Regions from separate parts of the Weizmannia sp. WK01 genome, predicted to be linked through region 3. Evidence: a T-box and tRNA genes for the amino acid it is inferred to sense, from the RefSeq annotation. Region 3 holds a T-box; the other regions hold tRNA genes.
What was found. A T-box is a leader RNA that pairs with one kind of tRNA and senses whether it is charged. The one in region 3 lies ahead of ileS (isoleucine--tRNA ligase), so its partner is inferred to be a tRNA-Ile.
Positions count from the first base shown of each region.

Region 1: it has a tRNA-Ile gene. The T-box ahead of ileS (isoleucine--tRNA ligase) is inferred to sense a tRNA for this amino acid. The anticodon was not compared.
Region 2: it has a tRNA-Ile gene. The T-box ahead of ileS (isoleucine--tRNA ligase) is inferred to sense a tRNA for this amino acid. The anticodon was not compared.

Region 1 is NZ_CP109616.1:11,285-13,546, forward strand. Features, by position in the region: rRNA gene OF158_RS00045 (16S ribosomal RNA) at 1-1,009, shown strand, start outside; tRNA gene OF158_RS00050 (tRNA-Ile) at 1,112-1,188, shown strand; tRNA gene OF158_RS00055 (tRNA-Ala) at 1,202-1,274, shown strand; rRNA gene OF158_RS00060 (23S ribosomal RNA) at 1,364-2,262, shown strand, end outside.
Region 2 is NZ_CP109616.1:94,671-96,932, reverse strand. Features, by position in the region: rRNA gene OF158_RS00465 (23S ribosomal RNA) at 1-902, opposite strand, end outside; tRNA gene OF158_RS00460 (tRNA-Ala) at 991-1,063, opposite strand; tRNA gene OF158_RS00455 (tRNA-Ile) at 1,077-1,153, opposite strand; rRNA gene OF158_RS00450 (16S ribosomal RNA) at 1,256-2,262, opposite strand, start outside.
Region 3 is NZ_CP109616.1:1,370,103-1,372,364, forward strand. Features, by position in the region: gene OF158_RS06300 (YlmH family RNA-binding protein) at 1-209, shown strand, start outside; gene OF158_RS06305 (DivIVA domain-containing protein) at 317-832, shown strand; T-box leader at 882-1,102, shown strand; gene ileS (isoleucine--tRNA ligase) at 1,196-2,262, shown strand, end outside.

The DNA of each region.
Region 1 (2,262 bases), 1.4 Mb from region 3:
GTAGGTGGCAAGCGTTGTCCGGAATTATTGGGCGTAAAGCGCGCGCAGGCGGTTTCTTAAGTCTGATGTGAAATCTTGCGGCTCAACCGCAAGCGGTCATTGGAAACTGGGAGGCTTGAGTGCAGAAGAGGAGAGTGGAATTCCACGTGTAGCGGTGAAATGCGTAGAGATGTGGAGGAACACCAGTGGCGAAGGCGGCTCTCTGGTCTGTAACTGACGCTGAGGCGCGAAAGCGTGGGGAGCAAACAGGATTAGATACCCTGGTAGTCCACGCCGTAAACGATGAGTGCTAAGTGTTAGAGGGTTTCCGCCCTTTAGTGCTGCAGCTAACGCATTAAGCACTCCGCCTGGGGAGTACGGCCGCAAGGCTGAAACTCAAAGGAATTGACGGGGGCCCGCACAAGCGGTGGAGCATGTGGTTTAATTCGAAGCAACGCGAAGAACCTTACCAGGTCTTGACATCCTCTGACCTCCCTGGAGACAGGGCCTTCCCCTTCGGGGGACAGAGTGACAGGTGGTGCATGGTTGTCGTCAGCTCGTGTCGTGAGATGTTGGGTTAAGTCCCGCAACGAGCGCAACCCTTGACCTTAGTTGCCAGCATTGAGTTGGGCACTCTAAGGTGACTGCCGGTGACAAACCGGAGGAAGGTGGGGATGACGTCAAATCATCATGCCCCTTATGACCTGGGCTACACACGTGCTACAATGGATGGTACAAAGGGCTGCGAGACCGCGAGGTTAAGCCAATCCCAGAAAACCATTCCCAGTTCGGATTGCAGGCTGCAACCCGCCTGCATGAAGCCGGAATCGCTAGTAATCGCGGATCAGCATGCCGCGGTGAATACGTTCCCGGGCCTTGTACACACCGCCCGTCACACCACGAGAGTTTGTAACACCCGAAGTCGGTGAGGTAACCTTTACGGAGCCAGCCGCCGAAGGTGGGACAGATGATTGGGGTGAAGTCGTAACAAGGTAGCCGTATCGGAAGGTGCGGCTGGATCACCTCCTTTCTAAGGAAATTAAGGAAAACTTCGTTTTCCAAAATTAAGTTTGATGTTTCCGTTTTGTTCAGTTTTGAAGGTTCAATCCTTCCTTATATTTCCTTTCATTAAGGGCCTGTAGCTCAGCTGGTTAGAGCGCACGCCTGATAAGCGTGAGGTCGATGGTTCAAGTCCATTCAGGCCCACCATTCCTTAATGATCGGGGCCTTAGCTCAGCTGGGAGAGCGCCTGCTTTGCACGCAGGAGGTCAGCGGTTCGATCCCGCTAGGCTCCACCTTTATAAATGTGTTCTTTGAAAACCGGATAGGAGAAACAAACCAAGTAAACCGAGAATCGCTTATTTTTGGATTTAAACCTTTTTATGGTTAAGTTAGAAAGGGCGCACGGTGAATGCCTTGGCACTAGGAGCCGATGAAGGACGGTACAAACACCGATATGCTCCGGGGAGCTGTACGTAAGCTTTGATCCGGAGATTTCCGAATGGGGAAACCCCCTGTCTTTAATCGGACAGGATTCCTGCCTGAATCCATAGGGCAGGAAGGGCACACCCGGGGAACTGAAACATCTCAGTACCCGGAGGAAGAGAAAGCAATTGCGATTTCCCAAGTAGCGGCGAGCGAACAGGAAACAGCCCAAACCGGAAGGCTTGCCTTCCGGGGTTGTAGGACACTCATATGGGAGTTACAAAAGAACAGGTTAAGTGAAGCGGCCTGGAAAGGCCTGCCGGAGAAGGTAAAAGCCCTGTAACTGACACTTCGTTCTCTCCCGAGTGGATCCTGAGTACGGCGGGACACGAGGAATCCCGCCGGAATCCGGGAGGACCATCTCCCAAGGCTAAATACTCCCTAGTGACCGATAGTGAACCAGTACCGTGAGGGAAAGGTGAAAAGCACCCCGGGAGGGGAGTGAAAGAGATCCTGAAACCGTGTGCCTACAAGTAGTCAGAGCCCGTTAACGGGTGATGGCGTGCCTTTTGTAGAATGAACCGGCGAGTTACGGTCTCATGCAAGGTTAAGCTGAAGAAGCGGAGCCGCAGCGAAAGCGAGTCTGAACAGGGCGAAAGAGTATGAGGCCGCAGACCCGAAACCAGGTGATCTACCCATGTCCAGGGTGAAGGCAAGGTAACACTTGCTGGAGGCCCGAACCCACGCACGTTGAAAAGTGCGGGGATGAGGTGTGGGTAGCGGAGAAATTCCAATCGAACTTGGAGATAGCTGGTTCTCTCCGAAATAGCTTTAGGGCTAGCCTCAAGCGAAGAGTTT
Region 2 (2,262 bases), 1.3 Mb from region 3:
CCAAAACTCTTCGCTTGAGGCTAGCCCTAAAGCTATTTCGGAGAGAACCAGCTATCTCCAAGTTCGATTGGAATTTCTCCGCTACCCACACCTCATCCCCGCACTTTTCAACGTGCGTGGGTTCGGGCCTCCAGCAAGTGTTACCTTGCCTTCACCCTGGACATGGGTAGATCACCTGGTTTCGGGTCTGCGGCCTCATACTCTTTCGCCCTGTTCAGACTCGCTTTCGCTGCGGCTCCGCTTCTTCAGCTTAACCTTGCATGAGACCGTAACTCGCCGGTTCATTCTACAAAAGGCACGCCATCACCCGTTAACGGGCTCTGACTACTTGTAGGCACACGGTTTCAGGATCTCTTTCACTCCCCTCCCGGGGTGCTTTTCACCTTTCCCTCACGGTACTGGTTCACTATCGGTCACTAGGGAGTATTTAGCCTTGGGAGATGGTCCTCCCGGATTCCGGCGGGATTCCTCGTGTCCCGCCGTACTCAGGATCCACTCGGGAGAGAACGAAGTGTCAGTTACAGGGCTTTTACCTTCTCCGGCAGGCCTTTCCAGGCCGCTTCACTTAACCTGTTCTTTTGTAACTCCCATATGAGTGTCCTACAACCCCGGAAGGCAAGCCTTCCGGTTTGGGCTGTTTCCTGTTCGCTCGCCGCTACTTGGGAAATCGCAATTGCTTTCTCTTCCTCCGGGTACTGAGATGTTTCAGTTCCCCGGGTGTGCCCTTCCTGCCCTATGGATTCAGGCAGGAATCCTGTCCGATTAAAGACAGGGGGTTTCCCCATTCGGAAATCTCCGGATCAAAGCTTACGTACAGCTCCCCGGAGCATATCGGTGTTTGTACCGTCCTTCATCGGCTCCTAGTGCCAAGGCATTCACCGTGCGCCCTTTCTAACTTAACCATAAAAAGATTAAATCCAAAAATAAGCGATTCTCGGTTTACTTGGTTTGTTTCTCCTATCCGGTTTTCAAAGAACACATTTATAAAGGTGGAGCCTAGCGGGATCGAACCGCTGACCTCCTGCGTGCAAAGCAGGCGCTCTCCCAGCTGAGCTAAGGCCCCAATCATTAAGGAATGGTGGGCCTGAATGGACTTGAACCATCGACCTCACGCTTATCAGGCGTGCGCTCTAACCAGCTGAGCTACAGGCCCTTAATGAAAGGAAATATAAGGAAGGATTGAACCTTCAAAACTGAACAAAACGGAAACGTCAAACTTAATGTTGGAAAACGAAGTTTTCCTTAATTTCCTTAGAAAGGAGGTGATCCAGCCGCACCTTCCGATACGGCTACCTTGTTACGACTTCACCCCAATCATCTGTCCCACCTTCGGCGGCTGGCTCCGTAAAGGTTACCTCACCGACTTCGGGTGTTACAAACTCTCGTGGTGTGACGGGCGGTGTGTACAAGGCCCGGGAACGTATTCACCGCGGCATGCTGATCCGCGATTACTAGCGATTCCGGCTTCATGCAGGCGGGTTGCAGCCTGCAATCCGAACTGGGAATGGTTTTTTGGGATTGGCTTAACCTCGCGGTCTTGCAGCCCTTTGTACCATCCATTGTAGCACGTGTGTAGCCCAGGTCATAAGGGGCATGATGATTTGACGTCATCCCCACCTTCCTCCGGTTTGTCACCGGCAGTCACCTTAGAGTGCCCAACTGAATGCTGGCAACTAAGGTCAAGGGTTGCGCTCGTTGCGGGACTTAACCCAACATCTCACGACACGAGCTGACGACAACCATGCACCACCTGTCACTCTGTCCCCCGAAGGGGAAGGCCCTGTCTCCAGGGAGGTCAGAGGATGTCAAGACCTGGTAAGGTTCTTCGCGTTGCTTCGAATTAAACCACATGCTCCACCGCTTGTGCGGGCCCCCGTCAATTCCTTTGAGTTTCAGCCTTGCGGCCGTACTCCCCAGGCGGAGTGCTTAATGCGTTAGCTGCAGCACTAAAGGGCGGAAACCCTCTAACACTTAGCACTCATCGTTTACGGCGTGGACTACCAGGGTATCTAATCCTGTTTGCTCCCCACGCTTTCGCGCCTCAGCGTCAGTTACAGACCAGAGAGCCGCCTTCGCCACTGGTGTTCCTCCACATCTCTACGCATTTCACCGCTACACGTGGAATTCCACTCTCCTCTTCTGCACTCAAGCCTCCCAGTTTCCAATGACCGCTTGCGGTTGAGCCGCAAGATTTCACATCAGACTTAAGAAGCCGCCTGCGCGCGCTTTACGCCCAATAATTCCGGACAACGCTTGCCACCT
Region 3 (2,262 bases):
CCGTTTACAATATTTCAAGGCAAAAAACGCGGGCGCTGATTGAGCACGGGCTTGTAAAAGTGAACTGGAAAACAGTGGAAGATCCGGCATTCCAGTGCGAGGAAGGTGATACTTTTTCAGCTAGGGGGTACGGGAGAAGCCGGCTCATCCGCGTGGAAGGCAAAACGAAGAAAGAAAAGTGGCGAATGGTGGCAGGGATTTTAAAATAATTTGATGGATTAGCAGGATTTTCCCAAAAAATCGTCGAATTCCATTATAATATAAAAAAGAAGGGGAATCTTGCAATCGAAAGGCAAATTGAACAGGAGGTGGCCACATGCCTTTAACGCCTTTAGATATACATAATAAGGAGTTCAGCAAAGGGTTTCGCGGCTATGATGAAGATGAAGTAAATGAATTTCTTGACCAGCTGATCAAAGATTATGAAATGCTGATCCGCGAAAAGAAAAACCTGGAAGATAAGGTGGCATCATTAAACGAACGCCTGAGCCATTTTACTTCCATTGAGGAAACTTTAAATAAATCGATTGTTGTTGCCCAGGAAGCGGCGGAAGAAGTCAAGGGCAATGCCCAGAAAGAAGCGAAACTGATCATCCGCGAGGCGGAAAAAAATGCCGATCGGATTGTCAATGAAGCCCTTTCGAAAGCAAGAAAAATTGCGCTCGAAATCGAAGAGCTGAAAAAACAGTCGAAAGTCTTCCGGACGCGCTTTAAAATGCTGATTGAGGCGCAGCTTGACCTGATTGATAGCGACGATTGGGAAAAGCTGATGGAATTTGAAGTCGATGCCACGGACTTTGAGCTCGAAGAAGAAGAAGCAAACCAGACTTGACGAATCCGAAAAAGGTCAACTATAATGGAATACATTCAATACTGTATACGAAAAAACGATGACAGGGCAGTAGGGTTGTGAAAGCTTTCCAAGCGAGCCGGGGATAGTGCGAGCCCGGCAAAGCGCGCAGTCTGAACATCCCCCTTGAGTTCTTGCCTTGAACGCCGAAAAGGCCAGTAGAGTTAAGCGGGACCTTCCACGTTACGGATGTCGAGCGGGCATATGGAATGCCTACTAGGGTGGTACCGCGGGAACCTTCTCGTCCCTATTTTGGGGATGGGAAGGTTTTTTTATTGGATTTTTGGCAAGGCTGAACATAACGAAAAATTCAAAATACAATATGCAAAAGGCAGGAGGATCAGCATGGATTACAAAGATACACTTTTAATGCCGAAAACGGATTTCCCGATGCGTGGAAATTTGCCGAAAAAAGAGCCGCAAATCCAGGCAAAATGGGAAGAAATGGATATTTATCAAAAGGTGATGAAACGCACGGAAGGAAGGCCCTTGTTTGTGCTCCATGACGGGCCTCCGTATGCAAACGGCGATCTCCATATGGGCCACGCCCTGAATAAAACATTGAAAGACATCATCAACCGGTTCAAATCAATGACAGGTTACCATGCCCCTTATGTACCGGGCTGGGATACGCACGGGTTGCCTATAGAGCAGGAACTGACAAAAAAAGGCGTGGACCGGAAATCGATGTCGGTTGCCGAATTCAGGAAACTGTGCGAAAAATATGCCCATGAGCAAATCGACCGCCAGCGGACAGCGTTTAAACGGCTCGGCGTGCGTGGCGACTGGGGAAATCCGTATTTAACGCTCCGGCCCGCGTATGAAGCCGAGCAAATTAAAGTATTCGGGGAAATGGCGAAAAAAGGCTATATTTACAAAGGCCTGAAGCCGGTATACTGGTCCCCTTCCAGCGAATCCGCGCTTGCAGATGCGGAAATTGAGTACAAAGACATTAAATCGCCATCGATTTATGTTGCGTTCGACGTAAAAGACGGAAAAGGCGTGCTTGATACGGATACGAAAATCGTCATCTGGACAACGACACCTTGGACCATTCCGTCAAACCTCGGCATTGCCGTCAATCCGGAGATCAACTATGTTGTCGTAAAAGTGGACGGCAAGAAATACCTGATTGCCGAAGCCTTGCTCGAAGAAGTAAGCGGCGTTTTGGAATGGGAAAACGCGGAAGTCGTTCAAACGGTTCCGGGGAAAAAGCTGGAGTACATTGTCGCAAAACATCCGCTGTACGGCCGCGATTCGCTCGTCATGCTCGGCGACCACGTCACAACCGACAGCGGGACAGGATGCGTCCATACCTCACCTGGACACGGGGAAGATGACTTTCTCATCGGCAAAAAATACGGGCTTGATGTGATTTGTGCTGTAGATGACAAAGGCATGATGACAAAAGA